DNA from 3 places in the Paenibacillus sp. EKM206P genome. Region 1 is predicted to be linked to each of the others. Evidence: riboswitches for the same ligand, from Rfam matches in the RefSeq annotation. Region 1 holds a riboswitch; each other region holds the start of a gene.

Region 1 (10,133 bases):
CCAACCTTCACGCAAGGAAGGAAACACCAGCGCGTGGGCACGACTCATCAGCTCCAGCTTATGCTCTGCTGAAACAAATCCGTAAAAGGTAATATCAGCTTGCGATTGCCCCTGTTCATCCGGTTCTCCGTATGTTAATCCATACCGTTTCATAATCGGCAACAATTGTTCTGCCACATAGGTTTTATCGGTTTTTCCGGCAATCCATAACATAGCCTGAGGGAACTTTTCCTTGAGCTGCCCAAAGGCCTCAACGACCAGATCAATGCCTTTATATTTGACGAAGCGCCCAGCGTACATGAAGGTCGGATTAGGTTCCTTCGTTAAAAATTGTTCGCGCGGCCAATGATCAAACTCAATGCCTTCCGGTAAAAGATGAACACGATCCGGGTGAAAGCCCAGCTTAAGTAGATCATACCGAGTAGACGGAGATACCGTAAGCGTTCGATCCTTACGAGCCAGCTTAAGCATCAAGGGTTCCATATGAAACCCAATAACATTTAGCGGGAATTTGGCGTTCTCAAACCATATTTCCCTTGTTAGCTGATGTATGAAAAAAATCCGCTTGGATGCCTCCACCCAAAATCGGGTAAAGAATTGATGCGTATTCGCCTGGTTAATCACATAGTCGATCTTCCTTCGATGACGACGGTAATAGCGCATCGCATAATAAATAACACTGTATATGTTTCCTTTTCGAATATACGTAATACCGTCGATAATTTCATGCTCAGGCATCCCCTCAAATTGGGGTGAAAAATGAATGAACTGGAAGCGGCCTTGTTGTGAGCGTTTAAGCATTTCGTGGGTGAAAATTTCTGCTCCTCCGCTTTTAGGTGAACGTATGTCACGCCAGGACAGCAATAGAACTACGGTTTTACCGTCCTGTTCATGTATGGTATTCATGGGGTACATCCCCCTTTATCTTTATTTTGAACAAATGCACATAGGCGTCTATCACAAAGTAGAGAGCCATAGCTCCGTAAACCATGAACTCAGATAGCAAGAAATCTACCGGCTCTGTGTGGGCAATATGAAAGGCTACTAATAAAGCCGCGGCTCCTGCCATCAGACTGAACATAAATTTGCGTCTGCCCACCAATACGTGCACATGCACAAAAAACAGCACGATGGAAAATAACCAGTACACCCATCCCCCCCATGGAATATAGGCCTCGGCCGATTGGTAAGAGGCTCCGAATAATATGGGTATAGAGGATGGGAACACAAAGGTCGTGCCCACATATACACAGATCGCAGCTACAGCCATTAATCCGGCATAGACGGCAATCAACTTGCCCAAAGCTTGGCGGTCATGCCCCTGCGCACCGAGCTTTGGAATAAAGGCAGCAATCAGGCTATACGAAACGTAATAGACCAACTGGCTGTACTTCAGCGCAATGGCATAGCTGCTGGCCTGCTCGGGAAAGTAATGCTGTACATACAACATGTCGATAGAGATACAAAACAAAATAAATAAATTGGTCATAAGGCTATCGGTGAAATCCTGACCCAATGACTTCCATAGCCCAGAAGGGATATGTTCTCCACTGGTTGTGAATAAGGACAAGCCTCGAGCCGAGACGGTCCAGCCGTGAAGCAGCGACAGCAACATTCCTCCACAGCTCGCTAACAGTAGGGCTTCCAGCTTTAACCCCAGTGCAGCCAGAACAAAAAACAGGCTCAGCTTCCCTAATACCTCAATGTAATAGTTCACATTGAGCGCCAGCATGCGTTCCCTGCCTTGTAAATCTCCGCGACACGAACTCACCAAAATATGTAGGCCGATCAAGCCATACAGCATGAATAGCGGGGCAGAATCGACGCCTAAAAGCGAGCGCAATAACGGATGAAACATGAGTAAAATGATCATGGCAAGCACAGTTAGCACCAAAGGTGCTTTTAGTAATAGAGAACCGAGCGGTAAGCTACGTAGCGCAAGCATCTTGCCACCCTTGGATACCAGCTTGGCGGTCAATAGCTGGATGGATAAGCCCAAAACGGACAACAGTGCAAAGAGGGCCAGCAGCGCATTCGCTTGACCATAAGCTTGTCCGGTAAGATACCAGCTCGCTGCAATGTGGAAGAAAAAATTAAATCCGTTAAGCAGCACATTAAAGAGAGGAAACATCAACGATCGCAATCGGTTGTTCACGTTGTTATCTCACCCTCCGATCCAGTCGCCAAATATCAATGATGGAGCGCAAAAAACGAATAGAATCCTTCCAGACATGGATGTGCGAGCCATCCCGGTCAATACATTTGACGGGTAATTGCAGTACACGGAGTTGGAGCCGCTTGGCAATAAACATCATTTCCAGATCCAACGCCAGTCCGAGCTGTTCCTTTAAATGTGGAAACATCCGCTTCACTGCAACCGAACTCATCACTTTAAGCCCAGTCTGGGAATCCACCACACCTGTGGGTAAAAAAGGACGGGAAATGACCCGTTTACCAAAGCTGACAACAGATCGTAATAAAGAGCGATTCTCGGCGGTCATATCCTTGGTTCCGATCACAACATCATAATAGCCCTGCTGAACAACATTAATCATTCTGGCAATATCCTCAATAAAAAAGGAGTCGTCCGCGTCCACAAATACGTAGTAATCCGCACCAATGGTCCGCATCCCTTCCAGATACGTCCCTGCCTTACGTGTATTTCGTCCCAATTCCCTTGTTTGAAGCAGCGGACTAAGATTCTGATTAATCCGGTTTACGGACAAGTCCGTTGCTGCCTCCAGTGTTTTAATCAAGGCATTAGTACCATCGTGGCTGCCATCATCAATGAGATAAATCGAACCTTCAATAATATGGCTGCGGATAAAGGCTTGCAGTCGTTCAGCAAAGGTTTTGACATGAACAAAACGTTGCTCTTCGTTATATACAGACAAGATAAATGCAATATGTTGGCTTTTGGTCGAATACTCGGGATAGAGCAAGCTTTGTATTTCCGAAAGCATTTCTTCGGTGTCATTGGCTTGCCAAAATAGCAGCCGCAAACGGCCTACTCCGGTGATTTGCACCATATGCTGATCACTGAACGGAAATGTTACATCCGTCACCAGTAACAATGGCATTTGCGGAAATTGGCTGCGGATCTGATTGGCTTTCCGCACCGCCTCCCCCGGCTCCCTATAATCAATCAAGCAGCAACATGCGTTCTCGTAGACTGAAGCTGCCTCCGTGTCCTTGCACTGTATATATTGGTAAAAACAAATTACATTGGGATAATCAATAGCCCTGTCATTATCGCTAAAAATGGCTATAGGTCCCTGCACACAAACCTCTCCTTTTCCTCCGAATAGTTCTATTTTGTTGAAAAAGAATTAAGAATGTTTGTTTATAGGGATTAAATTAATGTCCAAATACTTCATATTTTCTTAACAAAATAGCTGACACTCCATGATATATAAGAGAATAAGAGAAGAAAAACTGATTTTCATATTTGATAAAAACAGAGTATTTAGACCTGATTCATTAGAACCAAAATCCTTAGTATTAGTTAGCGAATCCATATCGAAAGTTGGTCCTTTTAGATCAATAGAAAGAAATGAATATGGTTATTTTGTCATATATAAATAAACGAATAAAACAAATTGGCACGTCCATACTATGGATAACATGTCATCTTTCGTTATGAATAGTTATGTAAATGAACAGAAGGAAGGTCTTTCTATGGAAGCATTTTATGTCAATCGCGATGGGTCATTATCTACTCCTTTACGGGGGAAGGATGTGTTGGCAAATCCCCTTTTGAACAAAGGCGTTGCTTTTACAGAAGAAGAACGCAAAGAACTGGGTTTGGATGGAATCCTTCCTCCCACCGTCCTTTCATTGGAGAAACAGAGCGTACGAGCATATCAGCAATTTCTCGCACAACCTACCATGCTACGTAAAAATGCTTCTCTCAACGACCTCCACAACCGAAATGTCGTCCTCTACTATCGGCTACTAACCGATCATTTAAGTGAAATGCTACCCGTAGTCTATACACCGACCGTCGGAACCGCGATTCAAGAATATAGTCACGAGTACAACCGCCCTGGGGGCGTATATTTGTCGATAGATAACCCGAACGGTATTGGACAAGCGTTTTATAATTCCGGTTTGAGTGGTGAAGATGTGGATCTGATCGTCGTAACGGATTCCGAAAGTATTTTGGGGATTGGGGACTGGGGTGTCGGGGGGATTAACATTGCTATTGGCAAACTTGCAGTGTATACGGCTGCGGCAGGCATTCATCCCGGGCGGGTGCTGCCCATTGTACTGGATGTAGGTACGAATAATGAAAAGTTGCTGAATGATCCACTGTACATCGGAAACCGCCATAAACGGGTTCGCGGAGAAGCCTATAACCAGTTTATTGATACTTTTATCAGCAAAACGTTAGCGCAATTCCCGAAGGCGCTTTTACATTGGGAAGATGTTGGTAGCGTAAATGCACGCCATATTATAGGAAAATACGGTCAAAGTATACTCACCTTCAACGATGATATACAAGGTACAGGAGCGGTGACCTTGGCTGCAATTCTTTCGGCGGTGGGTGTCACCAAGACTCCGCTGCGTGAGCAAAAGGTACTTGTCTTCGGCCCAGGAGCAGCAGGGATCGGTAACGCTGACCAAATTCGGGGCGCTATGATCGAGGACGGCCTTTCCGCGGAAGATTCATTCAAGTCCTTTTGGGCCTTTGATTACCGTGGGCTGTTAACGGACGATATGGAAGATGTACTGGAATATCAGAAACCGTATGTACGTAAAAAAGAGGAAGTCAGCTCATGGACGCGGTCGGATGACGGCAAAATACCGCTGCTGGAGGTCATCCGTCAGGTGAAGCCTACCCTATTAATCGGAACTTCTGGAGTAGCAGGTGCCTTTTCTGAAGAGATCATCAAAGAGATGGCGAAGCATGTAGAACGCCCGATCATTATGCCCATGTCCAATCCTACAAATCTTGCAGAAGCTATACCTGAGGATCTAATACGGTGGACCGATGGCAAGGCATTAATTGCTACCGGAAGCCCTTTTGACCCCGTCACTTATAACGGTACGAAATTTGAAATTGGACAGGCGAACAATGCCTTTGTGTTCCCGGGACTGGGTCTGGGTGCGATTGTGGTTAAAGCCAAAAGGATTACCCCTGCGATGTTTACAGCCGCAGCAGATGCCGTTGCCAATGGCGTAGATTCGAATAAGCCTGGCGGTGCGTTGCTCCCTCATATCCAAAAATTACGTGATGTTTCGTACGTTGTTGCGGTTGCGGTAGCGAAAGCAGCGATTCAGGATCAGGTAGCTCAGGCACACATTTCAAATGTTGAACAAGCTATACGGGATGCAATGTGGAAACCGGAATATGTCAAGGTCAAAGCAGTGGAAAGCGTAATACATCACCCTCACTAATGCTCCATTTAGGAAAGGGATTGCCTTGTTCAGACAGGCAGAATACGTCAGTTCAAGCAAGGAGAATCAATCTATGAGTGTCGGACATATCTTGTACATTTTGGTGCCGATTTTTTTCGTTATTATTTTAGGGTGGTTAGCGGGGCATTACAAAAGCTTTGATGCCTCTTCCTCCAAGGCCTTAAATGCGCTCGTTACCAAATTTGCACTGCCTGCGCATCTATTCATCGGTATCACGACAACGGACAGGAAAGCACTCATCGAGCAATGGCCATTCCTGCTGGCACTGTTCATTGGCATTGTCGGCTTTTTTGCCGTTCTCCTTCTACTGTCCCGCTTTGCGGGGAAGCAGTCAGTGAAGGATGCCGCCATGTTTGCTTTGAACTCGGCACAGCCTACCTTTGCTTTTATGGGTATTCCGGTGCTTGGAGCCATCTACGGTTCCTCTGCTGTCGCCATTCCGATTGCGCTTACGGGAATTGTAGTCAATGCCTTCCTTGACCCGGCGGCTACTATTATAGCTACCGTAGCCAGCCGGAATTCAGGCAAAGAACGGAACGGTCACCTCGGAAGGTTAATCTGGGACTCCATTCTTCACGGCTTAAAAGAACCGCTGGCGCTGGTTCCACTGATTGGTGTAATTTTGACCTTGTTCGGCTTCCATTCACCGGATTTGTTGAACAAATCGTTGAATCAAATCGGAGACATTACGTCCGGGGCCGCTTTATTCGCTGTCGGAGTGACCATTGGCGTACGCAACATTAGTTTTAGTGTAAGTGCCTTTGCCATCGCATTGTTAAAAACAATTGTACAGCCTTTATTAATGCTGCTGATCGCCTACCTGTGCGGTCTGTCGTCTGCAGATACTGTGAAGGCAGTTCTGCTCGTTTCCTTCCCGGGTTCAGCAGTCGCTGCTATGATCGCCACCCGTTTTGAAAGCCTGGAATCAGAAACAGCCTCCTCCTTTGTCATCAGTGCTGTCATATCGCTCGTCACACTCCCAGTTCTGATTTCTCTTTTGGTATAAAATCTGATTAATTAGACAGTGAAGCCTGCCGCGAACTCCTTCGTGTAGACGGAACTGACCTTCTCCAGCGCCTTTTTCCCTCTCGGAAGCGAACTTCAGCTCTGTCGTTTGGCCCTTGACCAGATAGACATGTTTGACATAGCGTATGAACGTATGTACAGTAATAGTCAAAAGAATAGAAGTCCACTAGGGGAGCCGCTATAGCTGAGACAAGAACGTATCTTGGACCCTTTGAACCTGATCTAGTTCGTACTAGCGTAGGAAAGTGGAGCCTTTATATAAGGTTTCAAGCGTTTTTTTGCGCATTGTGCCTATTGTTGAAGCCGCTCCAGTTTTCCGGGGCGGCTTTTTAGCGTTGTTCCGGAATTATATTCTTACAGGACTTCTTGCTCTTCAATTTTATGGAGGTGGCGAAATTGAGTTTTACACAAGAACTCCGTCGGCAGGCGGACGGCATTTTTCAAGCGATTTTTGAGCATCCCTTTGTGAGAGGTATTGCTGAAGGAAGTTTGACAAGGGGACAGCTGATTCACTATGTAAAACAGGACTTTGAATATTTGAACGCCTACATGCGGATATACGGCATCGCAATCTCCAAATGCACGAATCGGGAGGACATGGCTGTATTTAATGAACAAATCTCTTTTATTCTCCACAGCGAGGTTCACCCGCATCAAAATTTCTGTGCTGTCGCAGGGGTGACCTATGAAGAATTGCAGGGATATCCGCTCGCTCCGTCGGCTCATCACTATATCCGGCACATGCTGACGGTTGCGCATGAGGGCAACCTGGGCGAGATCTTGGCTGTGCTGCTGCCATGTATGTGGACGTATGCCGAGATTGGCCGCAGGCTGCTAGATGAAGTAAAGCCGGATAAGTCCCATCCGTTCTATGAATGGATTGGCTTTTATGGAGACCAGCTTGATGATACAACACTCAAGTTCCGAGAACGTGTAGATGCTTGGGCGGAAGGGGCAACGGCTGCTGAGCGGGAGCGGATGATTGAGCATTTTATACTGAGCTGCCAGCTGGAATATAAGTTCTGGGACATGGCTTATAAGCAGGAAGAATGGCCGGTCCAGATGCAGGCAGCGGTCTTGGAATAGTCAGCCTGTCAATTCGATGCGTGAAGTACGGTTAATGTCCTGTTGAACCACCAACTATAGAGAGGATAATCATGATGAGTACATGGGAAAAAAGTTATTCGGATCTCCTAACGAAGGTACAAAATAGCAAACCCCTCGTTCACAATATCACCAATGTGGTAGTCACCAACTTTACCGCCAACGGCCTGTATGCATTGGGAGCCTCCCCGGTGATGGCCTATGCACCCGAGGAAGTAGCAGATATGGCCAAAATAGCAGGCGCCGTCGTGTTAAACATCGGTACGCTGAACCGCGAACTGGTGGATGCCATGATCATTGCTGGACAATCGGCGAATGCACACGGTGTTCCGGTCCTGCTAGACCCGGTCGGTGCGGGAGCAACGAGCTTTAGAACTGAATCGGCACTGCGAATCCTGAGTAAAGTCAAAATCTCATTGGTACGGGGCAACGCAGCCGAAGTTGCCCATCTTGTCGGAGAAGCGCGTGAGATTAAAGGCGTAGATGCTGGTGACAGTGCTGACAGCGGCCATGTCGATCTGGCAATTCGGGCTGCTCGAGCGCTCAATACAATGGTTGTCATCACTGGAAAAGAAGACGTCATCACCGATGGGACCGAAGCACGAATGATAAGCGGCGGAGACGCGCTGCTCACGAAGGTAACCGGAGCAGGCTGCCTGCTGACCTCTGTGTTAGGTGCCTTTGCAGCTGTTGAACCCAACCTGCTGCTCGCAGGTACAGCAGGCTTGGCATTTTACAGTGCAGCAGCTTCCCGAGCCGCAACACGTACCGCAGAGCTAGGGCCAGGCAGCTTCCAGATTGCCTTTCTCGACGAGCTCGCCAAACTACATACTGGTTCGCTAGAGGGGCATGTCACGATCCGTGAAGCTGGAACAACTACAGCAGGTGGTGCGCGATGACAGACACTCGTGTACCCAGAGCACTGACGATTGCCGGCTCGGACAGTGGCGGCGGGGCCGGAATTCAAGCCGATCTCAAAACCTTTCAAGAGCTTGGCGTATACGGCATGTCAGCTATTACGGCCATTACTGTACAGAACACCTTAGGGGTCCACGGCGTATATCCGCTGCCACAGGAAGCAACAGCGGAACAGATCGAAGCTGTAGGATTAGACCTTGGAGTGGATGCCCTGAAGACTGGCATGCTGTTTAATGCGGGTATCATCCGTCTTGTGAGTGAGCAGATCCGAAAGTTCGGCTGGAAAAAGGTCGTCGTCGATCCCGTGATGATTGCGAAGGGGGGCGCTGAACTGCTGCAATTGGAAGCGGTGCAGGCTTTGAAGGACGAACTGCTCCCCTTGGCCCTGGTCGTTACACCGAATATCCCGGAGGCGGAAGCCCTGACAGGGATCAGCATCCGTACGATGGAGGATCGCCGCGAGGCTGCAAGACATATTAGCAGTATGGGATCAGAATTCGTTGTGATCAAGGGTGGCCACGCTGACGAGAGCGAGAGCAGCGAACAGATTGTTGACCTGCTCTTTGACGGAACCGCCTTTACAGAGCTGAGCGGCAAGCGAGTACGGACTGTCCATACACACGGAACTGGGTGCACCTTCTCGGCAGCGATTACCGCAGAATTAGGGAAAGGGATGTCTGTACCGGAGGCTATCTCGAATGGCAAAGCCTTCATCCAGGCGGCGATTGAGGAATCTTTGCAGCTTGGACAGGGACATGGGCCCACCAATCATTGGGCCTTCCGTCGTCGTCAGGAGATGCTTCTATGAGCGGCAGAATGTTGTCAGAGGTGGTGCGCCGCCAGCTACAGATGTACCTGGTGCTTGGAAGCGTGAATTGCCTAGCGGAACCAGGCTGGGTCGTGCAGGAGGCTCTGGCTGGCGGGGCAACCATGGTCCAGTTCCGGGAAAAAGGCCATGGCGCATTAACGGGTATCCCTATGTTCGAACTTGCGCGCCAGCTACAGGAACTGTGCCGCCACGCTGGTGTCCCCTTCATCATCAATGACGATGTGGAGCTGGCTCTTGAAATCGACGCTGACGGTGTTCACATCGGTCAGGACGATGAATCTGCCGAAACCGTCCGCGAGCGAATCGGAAATCGAATTCTAGGCGTCTCTGCCCATACCATTGAGGAAGCACGTCGAGCCATTCTGCAAGGTGCTGATTATCTCGGCGTCGGGCCAATCTATCCTACCCTCTCGAAGGATGATGCCCATGCTGTACATGGGCCAGCAATTTTATATGAGATGCGTAAAACGGGAATTGATGTGCCGATTGTTGGAATCGGAGGTATTACAGTCGACCGTGTTGAGGAAGTCGCACGTGCAGGTGCAGATGGTGTGGCGGTGATTTCAGCCGTGACACAGACAGAGCAGGTTAGAGGCGCGGTCAAGGAATTAAAGAAAAAGGTAGTGCTAGGCATCAAAAATCGAGAGATGTCCCAAAAATCATTTAATAAAAGATAAAGATGGATCATAGCAAATTGTTTCGATTGACTAAATAATTTCTCGTTTCATACCCAGCAGAAGACGATCTGATTAATCAGATCGTCTTCTTAGGTTGTCGAGACTTTATATAAGACCAGTATTATAACCGATACGATCGTAGAACTGATTATGTTTAT
Region 2 (10,133 bases), on a different contig from region 1:
AAGAAGCGTCCATATCATAGCCAGCGAGATATAGCATTTTTTGAATAGGTGCATCTGAGCGGTGATATAGATTTACAAAATCTAGCACCTTGGAGGGCTCGGTGGACTCACCCTTTTTTATATGTACAAACAGGTTATGAAGTCGTTCAAAATCCTTACGCCGCTCCTCTTTGCTCTCCAGCAAAGGAGTGCGCACCACTTTAACGATCCGATCCGCGACTGTCCCGCCTTCTATCCATTCATAAAAATAATTGCTTGTATAGTTCGTCAGAATCCAATATTGAAGCTCCGGATCTGTTTCATCCAGATATTCTCTCGCAATTCCGAGGCGCACATCCTTGTTGTCACTGTTAGACAGTACATACAGTGCTACGATCTTCTGGTAAGTTGCTCCCTGCTCCATGAGTTTCCGAACCTGTCCATACAGATCACGTTCCTCATGTACTGCGGTAGCCCACAAACTCATATACACTTCATTAGCATTTGAGCTGGTCAGCCATTCCTGGCGCAGTTCACTACGAGTCAATGCTTCATATGCCTGCTCGATCAGTTGGCGAACGACCCGTTGATTGGCGGATTCCAAGCCCATTCCCGTCCATACTGCAAGCGCCCGCACTACCGAGCTGTAACGAATGAAGCCTTGGTCGATGATCAACTTTAACAGATATATTAGAGCCTCCGGGGTTCCTTCATCCATTTGTTCCACAATACTTTGGCGCAATCCCTCTTGGAGTTTGGCAGCTGCCAGGAGCTCTCCGATCATGCGATAATTCTCCTCCTGATGACTCAGGAGCATGCCTTTAATCATATTGCGTGTAAGTAACGCCGCCTGATTATCCCCATAAATAATAGCTTTTAGCGCCTCAAGCACCTGTGAATTGCCGTTGTCTAGCTCGTAAGCAATCCAATCACCAATCGTTTCCTGAATCCGGTAATCCCTACCTGATTCATAATCTTTTTTCGTTAAATAATCCATTATAGAGAATCCGATACAGTCCATTCGGATCAACTGCACCATTCTTTTATAAACTCGGGAAGTATGGGCCGTAATATCTGAAGTGCGGAACGGTTTTCGCGCATACCCGGTGCTGTATGGATATTCAGTCACATGCTCTGTTAGATGTGCGAATACATCGCCCGCTGTTTGTCCAATTAGAGCACGTAATACCTCTGTTAGTGGCTTAAACAGCGGTTCTCCGCTTTCTGTCGCCCGTTCTTTTAATATTCGCTGACATTCGTTAAATGGCTCCTCGTTCTCCTGTATGTAATGAAGCTTACTCAGTTCCACAACATACTGAGCCAACTCCTGTTGTTGTCCCTCCAGTTGCGCCGCGCGCTCCTTCAGTGTGGTGAAATATTCTTGCTCATTGTTCTCTCGATGCATATTTCATTTCCCCCTCTACCATAGGCCTCCAGCCAGCATTGTGAAGCGTATAAATACAATTTCATTCCCATCCTTAAGTGCCAAAGGAGCATCCAGTTCAATAGTTTCCTCGTCACACACAAAAACTCTGTATAAACCATCTTCAAAGGCCTGCATCGCTGTGTTCACAGCATCCTTAATATCCGGGACACCATCATTATATACGGAACCGAATCCTACTTTGCCTATCTCGCCTTGTGCCTCAACTTCCTCTCCCGTGAGGAATGGAATCAGCGCGACACTCTCCTGCTTATCCCGCAGCTTTTGAACATTCAAAGCAACGGTTGCAGTAATCAAATCTCGCAATGTTTTTGGAGCAGGACTCAGTTCTATTTCCTGTCGTGCGAGTGCGGGCTTGCGTTTTCCCAGACTTTTTACAGTTACAAGCAGCTTCATGTCGTTCCCCTTCCTTTTTATTCACGCTTTTGACCCGTTGTCAGCTGAATTTTTTGACCCATTTAAAACACCGTTAACGAAATCGAAAACGAATGTTTGTTCGTATATTTATTTTAATAGGTTCCTTATCATTACTCCATCACCCTTTATGACCAAAATTCATAATGCTGTAATACACTAAAATCTTAAAAAATAAGACTTTGTACCCTGATTTCGATGAAATTTATCCATATTAAGGATGAAAAAGAAAAAAACCTGCACAAGGGAGACCATCTGCTCTTCACAGACTTCACTCCATTATACAGGTCAAATATCATCATAAATAATGTTTCAATACTTATTTCAGGATTTTGCAAAATTCGATTCCAGTCGCTCCAACGTGCAAGATATAGACGAACTAAACCATTTCGATCTATATCTTATTCATTGGAAGTCGCTTATTGGATTTTTGCAAAATCCTCATTTATTTAAAATGCTGGAACAACGCTATCCTTGTAATTGTCCTCAAAAAATTTACGCACTTCCGGTCCGGTCATTCGCTTTGCCAGCTTTTGAATGGCATCGGAATCTGCATTATCCTTACGCGCTACCAGATTAATGGCAAAGTGCGTATCGTCTTTTTCGGTAATCAGCGCGTCCTTCTTCGGTGTCAGACCGAGCGGCTTGGCATATGCGGGATACATGGCAGCCATGTCCACATCATCCAGTGAGCGCGCCAGCATCAACAAATCCACTTCTTTAAACACAAACTTTTTCTTATTCTCAATAATATCAGCCTGTGTAGCATTATAGCCTACGCCTTCTTTAAGCTTGATCAAACCGTTTTGCTCCATCATTACCAAAGAACGTCCTGTATTGGCCGGGTCATTGGCAATGGCAATAGTCGCACCTTCGGGCAGGTCTTTAACGTTCTTGTATTTTTTGGAGTACGCACCATAAATGGCGTTGTAAATTGGTTTTATCGCTACCAAATCAGACTTGTTGCTTTCATTATATTGTTGCATAAAAGGAGCATGCTGAAAGAAGTTAGCATCCACTTCATGGCTTGCCAATGCGTTGTTCGGTTGGATATTGTCTGAAAGCACGACGATTTCCAGATTGACTCCGTCCTGTTTAAGCAGCGGCTTCACGATATCCAGCACATCTGTCATCGGTGGGATGAGCGTCGCTATTTTCAGGGTCACTTCTTTTTGGGAAGTCGCTTCTTTAGACTGTGTTTCTTGTGTAGCCTGCTTTTGACCACCGCATCCGGCAACCAGTAGCATAACGACAGCAAATAGTGTAAGTAATTTCAAGTTCGTTTTCATGTTGTTTTTCCGACTCATTCGATGTGGAACCTCCAAAATTAGTTGTGATCGGGAAGATAAAAATGAGTTACAGTATAGCCGCTTCGCGAATGATTTGATCTTACGATCGCTGTTGAAATGGGATTCTCTCTGATTTATAAAGTGATGTATAGGTTAGAATCCCATTTCAAAGGCGAACGCTAACGCTTCTCCAGATTCAAATCCTTCTCTCCGCTTTTGAGATACTGTAAAGTCATTTTTATTTCCCATAGTGGGCGGTGCAAGTGTTAATGAAGAGATTCATAAACCATTTACCGCTTGTCGATCCGGCGGGATATGGTGCTTCCAGTGAACTGGATCGTTTGTACGAAAATAATCATGACGACGATGGTGAACGCCATCAAGCCTGTTTCAAAACGCTGGTAACCGTAGCGGATGGCAAAATCGCCTACCCCGCCACCGCCCACAATGCCCATCACCGTGGAGTAGGAGATGAAGCTAATGGTGGACGTGGTCAAACCCAGTACAAGCCCAGAACGAGCTTCCACGTACAGAAATTTGAAGATAAGCTGAAGAGTGGATGCCCCCATAGAAGTAGCGGCTTCAATTACACCCTTCGGCACCTCAAGCAATGATTGCTCCACCAGCCTCGAATAATAGGCGATGGCCACCACTGACAAGGGAACCGTAGCAGCCATCGTACCCAGCGCCGTCCCTACGACCAGACGTGTAAATGGAATCATAAACACGACGAGCAGCAAAAACGGGAACGAGCGAATGACATTGACCACACTGTTCAATAGGGTGAACAGCAGTCGATTTTCATATTTTTGCCCTTTGCCGCACAAATACAAAATCGTTCCTGCCGGAAGCCCTAACAGTACAGCTGCTGCGATAGAAATCCCCACCATAATAAACGTCTCTCCGATGGCTTTCCATATCTCAGACTGATATTGCGCAATGATGTTCAGCATTTCATTCATCAGCTTCACCTGCTTTCGCTGTTGAACCTACCGCAGCGTCAGCTACACGTTGCGTGGAAAGCAGCTGTCCATCCCGCATTTCTGATACATGGGTACAAATGTTGCGTACCACGTCCATATCGTGCGTTACAATTACAATGGTAACTCCCAGTTCACGGTTGATCTCCCGTAACACGCCCAGAATATCCGCGGTCGTCTGCGGATCAAGCGCCGAGGTCGGCTCATCACACAGCAGCACCGCAGGTCGATTCGCCAGCGCTCTGGCTATCGCTACACGTTGCTTTTGGCCTCCGCTCAATTGTGCCGGATACTGTTCTGCTTTATCAGCTAAGCCGACGAATTGCAGGCATTCGCGCACACGTTCTGCTCTCTCTTTTTTCGCGACACCTGCCAGCTCCAACGGCATTGCTACATTTCCACTGACCGTCCGATTGTGAACAAGATGATAATGCTGAAAAATCATCCCTATGGATCGCCGCGCTTCACGGAGACGTTTTTCCGGCATGCGAGTCAGATCTTCCCCGTTCACAACCACGTTTCCCTCATCCGGCCTTTCCAATACATTCATCAACCGGAGCAAGGTAGACTTACCGGCACCGCTGGCACCTATAATACCGTGGATTTCCCCCTCCTCCACTTGAAGGGACACGGATTGAACCGCATGAAATTGGCCGCTTGAGGTGGTATAATGCTTGTTTACCTGATGCAGCGTAATCATGAAACCTGGCCTCCTGATGATCCATTTCTCAGGGAAAATGTAATAAGCCCGCCAGCCCAGGCGGGTCTGTACGAGCCGTCAATTCCCATTGCATTAATATACCACAGAGCAGAAAACGGGCAAAGCCTTTTGACAACAATTAACGTACATCCCACACCCCTACATAAGGAAAGCAAATCCCAAGTCCCCAAGCCAGCGTAAGCATGACGACAAAATAGAATATGAATACAATATCTATAGCCGAATAGCCGATCGCATAATAATACGTTCGCTTGGTTTCATTGGTAAAACCCTTGGCTTCCATAGCAATAGCAATGCGCTGGGCACGCCGAATACTTTGAGCGAGTAGCGGAATCGCATACCTGCGAAGCGTGGCATACATATTCCATTTGGACACATGCTGATGTAAACCTCGAATACGGTGGGCTTGTCTCAATGCCTGGAATTCCTCCACCATCATAGGCATCAACCGCATGGCTGCCAAAAAGCTGTATGCATACTTCGGAGGGAGCTTCCATTGCTGCATCAGTGAATAAAAAAGGTCCACTGGACGAGTCGTTAAACCAAACAACAAACCTACCGCAGCCATACTCAGCGCACGAAAGCCCAGATGCATGCCTCGGTAAAAGCTTTCCTGCGTCACATGGATCAAGCCCCATGTCCACCAGGTCGTCACCCCTTTGCCGAACATCATCATGCCCGTTGAAGTTGAAATAAACACCAATATAAAGGGAGACCCGTATAGCAGCAGCCTCTTCCATGGATGGCCTGACCAGACAAGCAGCAACAGCATAGCACACGCAACATTAAACATGACATTCGGATCATGAATGACTATAACGACCACAAACAGGATGGAAAACATCACGAGCTTTAGGCCCGGATTCACGCGATGCAGCCATGTTTTATGATGGGGAAAGGACAGGTTCATACTGTAGTTCCCCTTTCTGAATCCGCCATGTATCGGTACAATATCGACGGACAATTTCCGGGTCATGGGTGACCATCACAATGGCCGTGCCCGCCGCTCTCAGCTGCTCCAACATATCCAGCATGACAAAGGTATTACGCGCATCCTGCCCAAAGGTCGGTTCATCGAGCAGCAGCACTTCCGGCTCACGAATCATAGCCGTAGCAATACTCAACCGCCTTTTTTGGCCTAACGAAAGCTGATACGGATGCCGCTCGTCCAGCCGCTCCAGTCCGAACTGTACGAGCATCCGATCGACCCGTTCCCGGCACTGTTCAACGGTATACAAGCTCTTGGGTAACGAATACTCTAGTTCCTTTCGTACGGTATGCGCTACAAATTGCAGCTCGGGATTTTGAAACGCGAACCCGATACGCTCTGCCAGTTGTTCTGTACTGCCTGCCTCAATTCCGCGCACGCTATAACGTCCCTGTGTGCGAAGTAAGCGCATCATGGAGAGCAGTAGCGAGCTTTTGCCAGCCCCGTTTTCACCAACCACGCCAATCCAGTCGCCAGGCTTCACCTGCGCATGCTCCACATAAATCACTGAACTTAAACCGCGGAGGCCGCTAAAATGTTCTAGCTCCAGCACATCAGTCCCCGCACCATTCTGTTGCGTCACTGCTTCACTCCAACGTGGCGAAGACGCTTCATTCCATACTCCCGGATACCACACGCCGTACTCGGACAATGCCTGCCGGTGCACATGAAATACTTCTTGGGCCCTTCCATCTGCAATGATCTCCCCTTGAGCAGAAAGCACCACAATCCGATCCACATCATGGACAATTTCATTAATTTTATGCTCCACAATCACCAGTGTCTGGTCTACCGAAATGTTGCGAATGGTATCCCACACCTGTGTAGTGCCTTCCTCGTCCAACAAAGCCGTGGGCTCATCCAGAAAAAGCACTTCTGGCTCCATAGCCAGCACAGACGCAATCGCCAGCCGCTGCTTCATTCCCTGTGACATGCTGCCAATGGGCATATGTATATCATCCGTCGATAGACCCACCTGTATCAGCAGCTCGCGAATACGGGATCGCATCTGCTCCCGGGGAACCTGATTATTTTCCAACACAAAAGCCAGTTCCTCATCTGCATATGACATACAGAACTGCGTATCAGGATCTTGAAATACAATACCTGAGACACTTGGGATTACAGCAGCATCGCATTTCATAGGCACTTCTATCGTGCGTGGAATCAGACCGCTTAACACTTGGAGCAGTGTTGATTTACCGCATCCACTCGGTCCCAGTAGCAGCAGCTTTTCCCCCTTGCGGACAGACAAAGACATATTGTGAAAAAGCAGCTCTTGCTCACCGGGGAATTTCAACCGTAGCCGGGTGATCGAAGCCACCACATCTTCGGTTGCCCGGCTCATCAATCCAGCCCCTTATAATCTTGTTCCGTTGCAGGCCTCAAACTTCGCGTGACTCCGGTTACCTCCAATGCCTTAGCCAGATAGAACGCGAATACCCCGGCAATCACAATACTGCCAATCATCCGAAATCCAATATACAAAACATAGTTCCAAGTCGATAGCTGATCAATATACCCGTAGCTGAAGTCTAAAATCAGAGAAGTGACAGCCGCCCCAGCCGCAGCTAGCGAAGCAACCCACAGGTTTGCGTTCCGATACAGAAAAGCCGCAAAAAACAGCTCCGCTCCCAAGCCTTGCAGCAGGCCATAGTACAAGGTGGACATACCCCATTCGCTTCCCAAAAAAGCACTGACCGTTGCCGCTGCCACCTCTGCCAAAATCGCAACACCCGGCTTGCGAATGATGAGATAAGCAAACGTACCTGCCATAAACCACATGCCATACATCAGTTGCTCGGCGTGTAGACCCAATGGTTTCATCAAATCATAGGCAGGTCCCCATATTTTGTAGATCAACCCGAACACAACAGCGATCACAATCGTGACCAAAATATCCGTCAGTTTCAACCCTTTGGACGCTCTTACAGCAGTATTCATTATTGCGTGCTCCCCTTTTTCCTTATAGTTGGCCTCTTGGCCATGAAAAAAAGCTTGTCTGGAGCTGAATCTCCAGGCAAGCTTTATGCGCAGTAAAAGGTGAAGCACCATACAAAACATCATTCGTCGATATGCCTTATATAACCAGTAGTCTAAACTACTACACTGATACCCAGCCAAGTCAGGATCAAGGTAAAATGCTAGGACATACATTGAATCTATCGACAACCGCAAAAAAAAGCGGCATTCCTGTATAGTGTTCTTGGTTTCTCTACGCTGGCATTACCCAGATCAGATTTCACGGTCAGTGGCAAGGGCCACCCTCTCAGCCTGACTTTCTCAAGCTCCCGACAATGCTTTTTAATTCACTATAATATATACCACATCTATGGCTTTGACAATCCTATAATCCGAAGAAACGTTTAGCCGTTTCCGTCGTCGCGATTTCGATCTCCATCATGCTTCGACCTGTACATTCGGCTATCGTAGCAGCAATGTGAGCGAGATACATGGGCTCATTACGCCCTTCTTTAGGCTTCACAGGCAAATTACGCGGGGTCAAAAATGGAGCATCCGTTTCAATCATCAGACGGTCCAAGGGAATATCTCTGACCAGTTCACGCAGATGCTTCCCCCGCCGTTCGTCGCAAATCCAGCCGGTGATTCCGATATACAGTCCCATTTCTACATACGTACGCAATTCATGTTCCGTGCCGGTAAAACAATGCACTACCGCTTTATCGACAAGCCCTTGATACTCCCGAAGCATAGCGACAAAGTCCTCATGTGCATCTCGTTCATGCAGAAATAACGGCATTTTCAGCTCACCCGCCAGTTGGATTTGCTCGCCAAACCATCGGCGCTGCACATCACGTGGCGAAAAATCACGGTTATAGTCCAATCCGCATTCCCCTATGGATACGACCTGCGGCTGACCCGCCAACTGGCGGAGCTGCTGAATCGTGTCTGCACTGCAGTCTTTGGCATCATGGGGATGCACGCCAGCTGTCGCATACAGCTTGCCCGGATAACGCGCTGCATACTGAGAAGCTTCCCGACTGCTGCGGACACTGGTCCCGGTAATAATCAGCGGTGAAATCCCTACAGCCGCGGCTCTCTCTACCACCTGTTCCCGATCTGCATGAAACGAACGATGCATCAAGTTCACACCAATATCAATTAACGGTGTACCCCTTTCCATCTCAATCCCTCCCTCGCAAACTACAATCTTGGATCAATCGGCTCTGATTCCAGAGATAGTGCGGCAAGGACGCATTCATGAATACGATCTACCGTATCCTTGCGGACAAAACGTTCCACGCCTTCCATACCAAGCGCTCCTTCCATCAGGGCATGACGCTCCTTTTTGTTCGTTCGACGCTGCTTCAGACGCTTTAAATTCTCAGGGGCAAGATAATCCATACCGTAAATGATGTGCAAATACTTCCGGCCTCTCACCTTGATTGCAGGCTGAATCATCTTGTCCCGATTTTTCATCAAAAAGCGTTCCGGCTTGATCACAATCCCCTCATGACCATCCTCTGTCATCTCGTTCCACCAACGAATGACCTCTTCCTCGCTTGCTTCGTCCGTGATCACGCGATACTCTGTCTCCATAAACAGGGAAGACAGCCCAGCCAGCTCCCGGTTTTGCTCCATATGCCAAATATGAGAATGGTCGAAAAAAGTCTTTCCGCTGTGTGCCAGCGTATGAAACGGTGCGATACGAATCTCATCCAGACCGTCCACATCCCAGCAATATTTTTGAAAAGCCTCTTGAAACGTCACGGCATTCGCGTACTTCTGTTCCATTTCCTCCAACCAGTCTCCAACCTCTCGGCCCGCAACCTTCGCCTGCTTCAGCTTGTCTACCAGCTTACTGCGATCCAGCAGAGCTGCTTCACCCACATGCGCATACTGTGCAGCAATCAATTCCCGAGCCTTGAGATTCCACGGTACAATTTCCGCATCCAGCAACACAAAATCCGTCTGGTTCCGTTCAAAATATCCGGCAGTCCGTAGATCCACATTCAGCTTTTCCAGCACTTGCTTCCCAAGGCTTTGTTCAAAGAAAGCTCTCCCGCTCCGACTGTAGATCGTGCCCAATGTCGGGTAGCCTACATACTCGACAGCGGCCTGTTCGTTTTTGAATAATAGCAAAATAGCCCGGCTACCCATATGTTTTTTCTCAGCCACCATCGTTTGTACCCCTTGCCCGCGATAATAAGCCAGCGCTTCACGCGGATGCTCCAGATAACCTTCCTCTGCAGACACCGCTGGAGCAGGACTCATGGTCGGTGGAATATACACCAGTTCCTCTATCGGTACTGTCACATGTGACACGGCATCTATAGCGGTTTTGACCGATTCTCCT
Region 3 (10,133 bases), on a different contig from region 1:
GGGGGAACGTGTAGGTTTGGTAGGAGCTAACGGTGTTGGTAAATCGACACTCATGAACATTCTCACTGGAAAATTGCTTAAGGATGAGGGTAAAGTGGAATGGACTCCACGTGTGCGTTACGGCTATCTGGATCAGCATACCAAGCTGACACCGGGCAAAACGGTACGTGATGTATTGAAGGATGCTTTTCTTCCTTTGTTGGAATTGGAAAAGGAAATGATGCAGATTACTGACAAAATGGGGGATGCTTCTCCTGATGAGTTGGAAGTGTTGCTGGAACAGATGGGTGAAATTCAGGAGCAACTGGATATGGGGGATTTTTACCTCATTGATGTAAAGGTTGAAGAGATGGCGAATGGACTAGGTCTGTCGGCGATAGGACTGGATCGGGATGTATCCGCACTTAGCGGCGGGCAACGGACAAAGGTTCTTCTTGCTAAGTTGCTGTTGGAAAAGCCGAACGTCCTGTTGCTGGATGAACCTACCAACTATTTGGATGTAGAGCATATTGAATGGCTTACGCGCTATTTGAAGGATTATCCTTATGCTTTTATTCTTATTTCACATGATACTGAATTTATGAACCAGGTCGTTAATGTTATTTACCATCTTGAATTTGCCAAGATGACCCGTTATTCAGCTAATTATGAAAAGTTTCTCGAAATGGCGGATCTGAACAAAGCCCAGCATATTGATGCTTATGAGAAGCAACAGGATTTTATTAAGAAACAGGAAGATTTTATTCAGCGTAATAAAGCGCGTGCCTCTACCTCAGGCCGAGCAAAGAGCCGTGAAAAGCAGCTTGATCGGATCGAACGTATTGATAAGCCTGAAGAAGCCGCAAAACCAACCTTTCAATTCAAAGAGGCACGTGCAAGCGGAAAGACGGTATTTGAGGGTATTGATTTTGAGATTGGTTATACACATGCCCTTTTGCCTAAAATGTCCATGACGATTGAACGTGGCGAAAAGATTGCAATTGTCGGCTACAATGGTGTCGGTAAATCGACATTGCTCAAAACCATATTGGGAAAAATTCCGCCAATCAGTGGAAAAACTTATCAAGGTGATTTTTTGCAGCCCGCTTATTTTGAGCAGGAAGTAAAGGCCGAGAAAATTACACCGATTGACGATGTGTGGAATGAATTTCCGCATTTGAACCAGCATGAAGTACGAGCGCATTTGGCGCGTTGCGGTTTGAAAAATGAGCATATCACGCGTCCGCTATCTGCGCTCAGTGGTGGAGAACAGGCTAAAGTCCGTCTTTGCAAACTGTTAATGCGTGAAAGCAACTGGGTACTGTTCGATGAGCCTACCAACCACTTGGATGTTAAAGCAAAGGATGAGCTGAAACGTGCCTTGAAGGAATACAAAGGGACCGTATTGCTTGTATCTCACGAACCGGACTTTTACGAGGATTGGGTAACCAAAACGTGGAATGTGGAAGAGTGGTCAAGTAAAGTTAACTAAAATCAGCTAAATCCAGTTCCATCAAATTTCACACGAAGTGGGGTTTGCAGAATTAGAAAAATATGCTAAGCTATCTTTAGCTTATACAATAAAATAGTCACACTAGGGGAGCCGCCCATGCGGCTGAGACGGAATAAATGGATTTCGGACCCTTTGCACCTGATCTGGGTTATGCCAGCGTAGGGAAGTGAGCGCCGTACAAACAAGGCAACACCATCTTTATTTTTGTTTGTGCGTGGGACGATACACGTATACGGATTCATGGTCCGTTCGATTATTGGACGTTCGTTAAACCACTTCCTTGGGGAAGTGGTTTTTTTGCGTTTCGTTCATTTTAAGTAGTTCGAGCTTCCGTAGACGATTCACATATAATCCCCTTTCATTCCTGCTGGTAGACGTGGCTGGCTAAGCTTAGATCCTTTAGTCCAATGTGAGGTGAAGACAAAATCGAATTACACGCAATTTCGATGGAAAAGGGCACTTTTGCACAAGCCGCCCAAGTGGCTGCTGTGATTTGTCCGTATGTTCATTATGTACACGCACGTTTAAAACAGAATGGTGCCTCTGCATTGCTTTCTTTGACTCGCAGCCTGGTGGAGCAGGAAGTTCCTTTGCAACAAATTGTAGTAAATGATCGTGTGGATGTAGCTTTACTTACTTTGGTTGGAGCCGTTCAATTACCAGCTAATGGATTACCTGTTGTGGATGTGAAAAGCCTACTTCCAAAGGGTACACGCTGTGGAGTGTCTGTACATTCCTTGGAGGAGATGCAAATTGCTGAGCGGGCAGGAGCGGACTATGTACTTTATGGTCACGTATATGAGACCCATTGTAAGCCCGGTATTGTACCGCGGGGTTTAGCTCAGCTTGAACATATTTGCAGGCTGTCGAACATTCCGGTGATTGCGCTAGGCGGCATACAACCGCATCATATCCCGGAGCTTTATAGGGCCGGAGCAAGCGGAATTGCGGTGATGTCTGGTATATGGGAGGCTGAGTCGCCCGTTGCAGCTGCAATGGAGTATAGGCGAATGGCAGACCTTGTAGTTCACAGCCTGTAGCGAGAAAACGAGAGTAGAGGCAAGCTGAAAGCAGAAGGGTTTATGGAGAGGAGATACGGAACAAATGCTAAAGATACACACAGAGGAAAGAGTGATTGGACACGCTGAATGCTTGGTCATAGGTGGAGGTGTCATCGGCAGTTCCATTGCTTATCATGTGGCCAAGGAGGGAAGAAGTACGATTATGCTGGAACGATTGATCCCGGGTGAGGGAGCCTCAGGAGCAGCGGTTGGAATGCTGGCAGCGGAAAGTGAAGAGTTCACCGGCTCTGAGCTATCACGATTTGCTCGCATAAGTCGAGATGCATTCCCTGAGCTTGTCTGTGATCTAGAGCGTTTGTCAGGTATTTCGGTGGAATTCCGTACTGAAGGGTTTGTGACCCCTTTCCGTACGGAGACTGAAGGCCAAAAACGCTGGAAAGCTGCTAAAACGCGAGAGGGTGATTGTCCTATCTGGTGGGATGCGAAAGAATTGGCCCGACGAATTCCAGGTTTGGATGAACAAGCGATCGGGGCAATATATCGTTCAAAGGAGACACAAGTGGCTCCTGTCCAGCTTTGCCGTGCTTATGCAGGTGCTGCTGCGGTGCTGGGAGCAACGGTATGGTCTGGTACACAGGCAGAGCAACTGGTCATACAGGATGGTCGAATTTGCGGTGTCCGTACAGATAGTGGTTTTTTTTCCTGCGATCAGGTCATTATTGCCGGAGGCTTGGATAGCATGAAATTGCTAGCGCAGGTTGGGTTTGAATATCCACTTTATCCGGTCAAGGGCGAAGCGGTAGCGGTCTCCTTGAAGGATCACCCGTTAGAATACACCATTTATGCTGATGATATTTACCTCGTGCCTAAACAGAATAACGAGCTTTGGATTGGGGCAACGAGCCTTTCGCATCAATATGACGAAGAAGTAACCGTAGGAGGCTTGGAGGGGTTGCTGGCACGTGCCTCTGCCTGGCTGCCGCGCGTCCGTGAAGCTTCTTTTATACGTGCTTGGGCGGGCTTACGTCCGCAGGCTGTATCAGGTCATCCTTTTATAGGCATTGTTCCTGGGGTCGAGGGCGTATATGCTGCAGTCGGGCATTATCGCAACGGTGTCCTGCTGAGTGATGCTACCGGGCGTGCGATGGCAGCTATGCTTAATGGGGCTTGTGCAGCAGAACTTGGGATAAGTAGTTTTTCTTCTGAGCTCCTCAAGGAGAAAAGCTTATGAAGCTGACGATTAACGGCCAGAGCCTGACCTTTTCTAATCGAATCACTCATGTGAATCAATTGCTACATGAGCTTGATGTAAAGGTGAAAACCGTAGTGGTGGAGCTGAATCGGCATATATTGACCCGTGAAGATCATGATGAAGCGGTACTGAAAGATGGAGATTGCCTAGAGATTGTACATTTTGTGGGAGGCGGTTGATTATGTTAACCATTGGAAAAGCATCTTTTACCTCGAGGTTATTGTTGGGAACAGGAAAATTCTCTGATCTGGATATCCAATCCCAAGCAGTAGAGGCTGCTGAGACGGAAATATTGACGTTTGCTGTACGGAGATTGAACTTGGAGGAACGGGATAAGCAGCATTTTCTCGATATGCTGGATTTGAGCCGGTATACACTTCTTCCCAACACAGCAGGGGCTACAACAGCAGAGGAGGCGATTCGTATTGCCCAATTGGCAAAAGCCTCCGGCCTGTGCGATATGATTAAAGTGGAGGTCATTGGGGATAGCAAGACACTGCTGCCGGACCCATTTGAAACGTTGAAAGCTAGCGAAAAGCTGTTAGAAGAAGGCTTTATCGTGCTGCCCTACATATCGGACGATGTGATTCTAGCAAAGAGGCTACAAGAGCTTGGAGTACATGCCGTTATGCCTGGAGCTTCACCGATTGGTACAGGACATGGTTTGCTTAATCCGTTTTCATTAGGTCTAATTATTGAACAGGCGGAGGTTCCGGTTATTGTCGATGCGGGTATTCGCTCACCCGGTGACGCGGCAATGGCGATGCAGTTAGGGGCAGATGCTGTTTTGTTGAATACAGCCGTATCAGGAGCGAAGGACCCGGTAAAAATGGCCGAGGCCATGAAACTGGCTGTTCGTGCTGGAAGATATGGTTTTGAGGCGGGGATGATTCCTGTAAAACGTTACGCTTCAGCAAGCAGTCCGATAGAAGGTATGGTTCAGGCATGAAGGTAACTGACAAATCCGGTGCAGGAGGAACACATTCAAGTGACCGTTATTCCAGACAGGAAAGATTCGCGCCCTTTGGACCGACAGGACAACGTCGGCTTGCCTCTTCCCACGTACTAATCATAGGTGCCGGAGCGTTAGGTACAGGTATTGCGGAAACGCTCGTTCGCGGGGGTGTAGGTACAGTGAGCCTCGTAGACCGGGATTATGTGGAATGGAGCAATTTGCAGCGCCAGCAGCTTTTTCAGGAAAGTGATGCTGCGCAAAGATATCCCAAAGTAGTAGCTGCTCAGCGAAGATTAAAGGATATTAATTCGGAAACGGTTATACATGCACATGTACTGGATGTTGGGGTGGAAGAGCTGGAAGAGTTGATCCAAGGGGTAGATCTCTTGATGGATGCAACCGATAATTTCGATACCCGACTTCTTATGAACGACATGGCACTCAAGCATCGGATACCTTGGATTTATGGGGGATGTGTAGGCAGCTATGGTGTAACCTACACCATTTTACCGGGTCAAACGCCTTGTCTTCACTGTCTGCTGGGAACTATACCGTTTGGTGGGGAAACCTGTGATACCGCCGGGATTATTCCGCAGGCTGTACAGATGGTCACGGCTAACCAAACTACGGAAGCTTTCAAACTTCTTGGCGGATATCCGGAAGATTTGAGAGGGAAGTTACTTTCGTTTGATTTGTGGAAAAATGAGTACGTAGCGATAGCAGTAGATAGCGTTAAAAAGGAGAACTGTCCTTCTTGCGGCAGTCAACCGACGTATCCCTATTTGTCGGCCTCTCATCGGCAGAAAACAGATGTTTTGTGCGGTAGGGATACCGTTCAAATTAGACCAGCAAACCCGATCCATCTGAATCTTGCAGAAACGGCAGATAGATTTGCTTCTTTGGGAGAAGGAAAAGTAGAGCGAAATCCGTTTTTGGTTTCCTTTAGTACAAGCGAGCATCGCTTGGTTGTTTTTGCAGATGGCAGAGCGCTGATCCATGGGACAAAGGACGTGGCAAAAGCAAGAAGTCTGTATCATCGCTATTTGGGTTAAACCATAAAAGTAGAAAGCCATTCTTTGGAGAATGATTTTCTGCTTTTTTGTTACAATAATATTAATATGCTTTAATGGCTTATAACACAAACTTGTTCGTATCCAATATGTAATGCTATGTCCAAACCAGGTGGGTGAAAAGGTGAGCCCGTTAATTTTGCTTGTGGATGTAAATGAAGCGTCTCCCGTAATTGTTCGTCCATTGGAGCAGGAAGGTTATCAGGTGGTTCATGTTAGCAATACGACGGATGCAAGCTCTTATGTAGCCCATAATCCTGTGGATTTGCTGCTGCTCAATATAGAAGATGAACAGACGGTTTCGCAAGGCTTGCTTCGCATATTGCAGCAATACCATCCTCATGTCCCGCTATTAGCAATGACTTCATCAGATGAGGAGGACCATATTGTTTCCTGTTTTGAACAAGGAGCACATGATGTGATCGTTCTGCCCTTTTATCCTAGAGTTCTTCAGGCTAGAGTGGCTAATTTATTACGGATTTTTGGTATTGAACGTGATGTGAAAAGGGCAATCGAGGCGGGTGATTTACATATAGACAATGCAAGCAGAATGGTGAGCAGAGGGGGACAAAAGCTGGAATTAACTCCGAAGGAATTCGATCTTTTGCTTCATCTGGCGATACATCTTAACCAAGTTTGTAGCAGGCAGCAAATTCTGAAGGATGTTTGGAAACATGACTATATCGTTGATACGAACGTAGTAGATGTCTATATCAGACATTTGAGGGTTAAAGTAGATAAGGGGTATAAGTTTAAAATGATCCGTACGGAACGAGGTATTGGTTATTCACTCAGAACACCTACCGTATCAGAATAGTATTAGGTATAAAAAAAGCCGGAACTTTTCGTCCCGGCTCGCATATTTCAAAATGAGTTTCATGCTACAGCACTACAGCACGCGGCGTGCTTTAATGTATGTTCTTTTCCAGTTGCCAGAGTTCAAATCGGAGATGGTCACGCCAGGTCCGCCGTAAGTGTGCAAAATTTTACCCCCGCCCATATAGACTGCTACGTGGGTAATGTTGCGTCCTGTAGCACGACTACCGCTTGAAAAGAAAACTAAGTCGCCTTTTTTCAAATTGGACTTGGATACGGCATGTCCAACTTTAGACTGTTGAACAGAAGTACGCGGCAAATTTACTCCGTATTTCTTGAATATGTGCTTCATGAAAGAAGAACAGTCAAAATTACGTGTAGTGCTTGTGGAAGCTCCAAACTTATAAGGAGTTCCCATATATTTTTCACCGTAGTTAATTACTTTTTGGCCTACCGAAGTCGTAGTGGCGGCTTGTGCCGTATTTGTTCCCTCAATTGCAAAAGTGCCAAAGCCGATCGTGGCTGCGACCCCTGCTATAATTACCTTTTTTATGATTTTCTGCATATTCATGTTGTAAATACCTCCAAAAATTGATTTGTGCAATATTTTGCTGAGTTGCTAACTAACTGACAGCGTTGAGTATAACAGTTTTGAAGCCGCCTAATAGTTGGAAAAGAACGCTCAAATGCTTGAGGGACAAGACTTACACAGCGATTATTAAAAAACGATTAAAAATTACAATTTGTAAAAAATATATCGATTCATTGATCTCTATAAACGGAAAAACCCTTGTTCATCAAGGGTTTTGAGTGAAAAACAATTTATATAATGGTTACAATAATGTCATAATTAATCCTTGCTTTGAATAACGAGTAGCAGACCGCTTTTGATGGAAATCGTACCTTTTGAAGCCGTTAGCTTATTACTGACAGCACGTGATTGTCCCATTTTGAGGGTGGCATTATGTAACGGATACATAAATCCTTCTAGTTGTATGCCAGTTACTTCGGCGGTCATAGGAAGCAGCGATGTATATGTATAGCCCATAGGTTGGATTTCAAGCGTTGATCCGGTGAGCTCAATATAATTATGTGCGTCCATAATAGCGCAGCTAATATGATGCTGCATTGCACGTACCAATATTTGAACATTAGCCAATGTGTGGTCCATCCGGGTGCCAGTCACACCAAGCATCAGTACTTGATCTGCCTGTTCGTCCATAGCGATTTCTAAAGCAAGCTCAGTATCTGTTAAGTCTTTAAGTACTGGATCGCACGCAATCATACGTTGGCTTGCTGATTCTACCTTTTCTTTTTCCTCTGGTGTGATTGAATCAAAATCTCCTACAGAGATATGTGGTGTGATACCGTGCTCGATCAGGAAAAGAGCACCTTTATCTGCACCTATAATAAAATCATCGGGCTGTATTTGATGTAAATCTTCTTCATTAAGACGACCACCTGAAAATACAATCGCTCGTTTTTTTGTCATAATCAACATCCTTTCTTTCTGATACGATCCTATATATACCATCGTTTTTAAGTATACCGCGTTAAATATGGCTTGCACAATTTTGGAGGACATGGCTACAATGAAACAGAAAAAAGGAAGTGTAACGTGTAATAGGAAGGAGAACGAAATGATTAACGTTTTGTTTGTGTGTTTGGGCAATATTTGCCGCTCTCCGATGGGGGAGGCAATACTGAGACATAAAGCGCAGGAACGGGGATTGGGTGCAGAAATCGGGGTAGACTCGGCCGGGACAGGCGACTGGCACATCGGAAATCCTCCGCATGAGGGAACACTAAAGCAACTTAAACTGCATGGAATCAGCGAACAAGGCATACAGGCGCGGCAAATAACGGGCCGTGATTTTGACGCGTTTGATTATATTGTGTGCATGGATGACTCTAATGAACGAAACATGCGAAAGATTGCAGGTGGAGCGGAGGCAGATATTCTAAAATTTATGGATTTGCTCCCTCAAGAAAAATTAAGAGAAGTACCCGACCCATATTTTACAGGGAATTTTGAAGAGACCTATCGATTAATGGACGCAGGTTGCGACGCCTTGCTGGACAAGATCGTAGAAGAAAAGCTATAATGTGAACGACAGATGACGGCAATCATTGCCGTTTTTCGTTATACATTTTTGAAAGCGCAACCAAACCATGCAAAAGAAGAAGGAGCTTTATAACCTAGTAGGTCAAATGCTCCATTCCCTTTTAGTTACCTTGGAGAATTTACTCAGGCGCGATCCAAAAAATACATTAGCGCGTCAGGCAACTCGTTTTGCCAAAAGCCCCACAAATGTTTGCCATCCTTTTCACGGTAAGAAACTTCAGCGTTCCGTTCGCGCAGCAAATCTGCGCATTGACGGTTAAGCTCTACAAAGTTGTAAATGCCAGTATCACTCTCAAATGCATCTTCCTGAAGGCCAACCGTCATCCACACCCGCAAATGAGACAGATCTTTCTCACGGGCGATGATTTCCTGCGAAGCTTCATAGTAAGCACCTGAGAGGCTGATAATGCGGTTGAACAACTGAGGATACATCAAAGCCAAATGCAGAGACACACTGCCTCCCAGTGAATCCCCCGCCAAAATACGGGACGCTGCATCTTTTCTTATAGGATACTTTTGCTCTACATAGGGAATAATCTCTTCTGCAAAACAGGCGGTATACGCCTCAAAACGATTGCCAAAGGGAGCATACTCCTGCGTTCGAATTTTTGTATTCACTTCCACACCTACAATAATGAAGGGTTCGACGCCCTCATCTAGAATGAGGCGGTTGGCATGAGTTGCAATGCGGCCAAAATTGAAAAATTCTTCTCCGTCCTGACAGTACACGACCGGGTAGCTCAATATTTCATTATAGCCGGGCGGCAAATAAATCCGGAGAGTTCTGGTCTCGCCAAGAAAGCGGCTGTCTACTTCGTCTTTAAGGATGGTTCGTTTTAAATACCGAGAATCCGTCATTTTTCGTCACCTTTCTTGGGTATTATTTTGCATTCGGGATCACAATAAGTTAAGATTACCCTGATTGCAATAGATGTTTAAAATTTCAATCATGTACTACGCTGTTACAGTAAAAAACATACCCTGTTACACACACAAAAATGTGACAAACTCAAAAAAAATAACTAAATCTTTGACGCGAGCGATATAACAGGTGTATAATAATCCTATAACAGCGGAACTTGATATTCAAATTTTTTTGTTGAGGTGAAGAAAATGAGCAAGGTTCCTTATGAAGTTTACACAGAGGAAGTTGAGGCGCTGTCCGTACTTTCTCCGGATGGTGAAATTATCAATAAAGATATGTTGCCTAAACTCACAGATGATCAATTGAAAGAAATTATGTATCGAATGGTATTTACACGTACTTGGGATGACCGTGCCGTTAACTTAGGCCGTCAAGGGCGTCTCGGTTTCTATGCTCCGGTATCCGGACAAGAAGCAACCATGGTTGGTAGCGAATATGCGCTCCAAAAAGAAGACTTTATTGCTCCAGGCTACCGC

The links. A riboswitch is a leader RNA that binds a small molecule or an ion and turns the genes downstream of it on or off. The one in region 1 is predicted to bind thiamine pyrophosphate.
Region 2: it holds a riboswitch for thiamine pyrophosphate, as region 1 does, so the genes downstream of both, G9G53_RS20920 (ECF transporter S component) here and tenA (thiaminase II) in region 1, are expected to answer to the same signal.
Region 3: it holds a riboswitch for thiamine pyrophosphate, as region 1 does, so the genes downstream of both, G9G53_RS07805 (thiamine phosphate synthase) here and tenA (thiaminase II) in region 1, are expected to answer to the same signal.

Annotation. Positions count from the first base shown of each region.
Region 1 covers NZ_JAAMNQ010000006.1:249,414-259,546, reverse strand. Annotated here, with positions in the region: gene G9G53_RS15320 (glycosyltransferase family 4 protein) at 1-906, opposite strand, end outside; gene G9G53_RS15315 (transporter) at 890-2,155, opposite strand; gene G9G53_RS15310 (glycosyltransferase) at 2,160-3,281, opposite strand; gene G9G53_RS15305 (NAD-dependent malic enzyme) at 3,679-5,400, shown strand; gene G9G53_RS15300 (AEC family transporter) at 5,474-6,427, shown strand; TPP riboswitch at 6,606-6,708, shown strand; gene tenA (thiaminase II) at 6,844-7,533, shown strand; gene thiM (hydroxyethylthiazole kinase) at 7,608-8,450, shown strand; gene thiD (bifunctional hydroxymethylpyrimidine kinase/phosphomethylpyrimidine kinase) at 8,447-9,277, shown strand; gene thiE (thiamine phosphate synthase) at 9,274-9,975, shown strand.
Region 2 covers NZ_JAAMNQ010000012.1:109,065-119,197, reverse strand. Annotated here, with positions in the region: gene G9G53_RS20955 (DUF4132 domain-containing protein) at 1-1,384, opposite strand, end outside; gene G9G53_RS20950 (hypothetical protein) at 1,400-1,819, opposite strand; gene G9G53_RS20945 (MetQ/NlpA family ABC transporter substrate-binding protein) at 2,287-3,144, opposite strand; gene G9G53_RS20940 (methionine ABC transporter permease) at 3,417-4,088, opposite strand; gene G9G53_RS20935 (methionine ABC transporter ATP-binding protein) at 4,081-4,806, opposite strand; gene G9G53_RS20930 (energy-coupling factor transporter transmembrane component T family protein) at 4,946-5,737, opposite strand; gene G9G53_RS20925 (ABC transporter ATP-binding protein) at 5,712-7,163, opposite strand; gene G9G53_RS20920 (ECF transporter S component) at 7,163-7,759, opposite strand; TPP riboswitch at 8,010-8,119, opposite strand; gene G9G53_RS20915 (TatD family hydrolase) at 8,163-8,960, opposite strand; gene G9G53_RS20910 (polynucleotide kinase-phosphatase) at 8,981-10,133, opposite strand, start outside.
Region 3 covers NZ_JAAMNQ010000003.1:235,941-246,073, reverse strand. Annotated here, with positions in the region: gene G9G53_RS07810 (ABC-F family ATP-binding cassette domain-containing protein) at 1-1,471, shown strand, start outside; TPP riboswitch at 1,566-1,674, shown strand; gene G9G53_RS07805 (thiamine phosphate synthase) at 1,939-2,532, shown strand; gene thiO (glycine oxidase ThiO) at 2,597-3,745, shown strand; gene thiS (sulfur carrier protein ThiS) at 3,742-3,945, shown strand; gene G9G53_RS07790 (thiazole synthase) at 3,948-4,715, shown strand; gene G9G53_RS07785 (ThiF family adenylyltransferase) at 4,712-5,773, shown strand; gene G9G53_RS07780 (response regulator transcription factor) at 5,916-6,608, shown strand; gene G9G53_RS07775 (C40 family peptidase) at 6,681-7,178, opposite strand; gene G9G53_RS07770 (thiamine diphosphokinase) at 7,458-8,099, opposite strand; gene G9G53_RS07765 (low molecular weight protein-tyrosine-phosphatase) at 8,248-8,712, shown strand; gene G9G53_RS07760 (alpha/beta hydrolase) at 8,856-9,590, opposite strand; gene pdhA (pyruvate dehydrogenase (acetyl-transferring) E1 component subunit alpha) at 9,846-10,133, shown strand, end outside.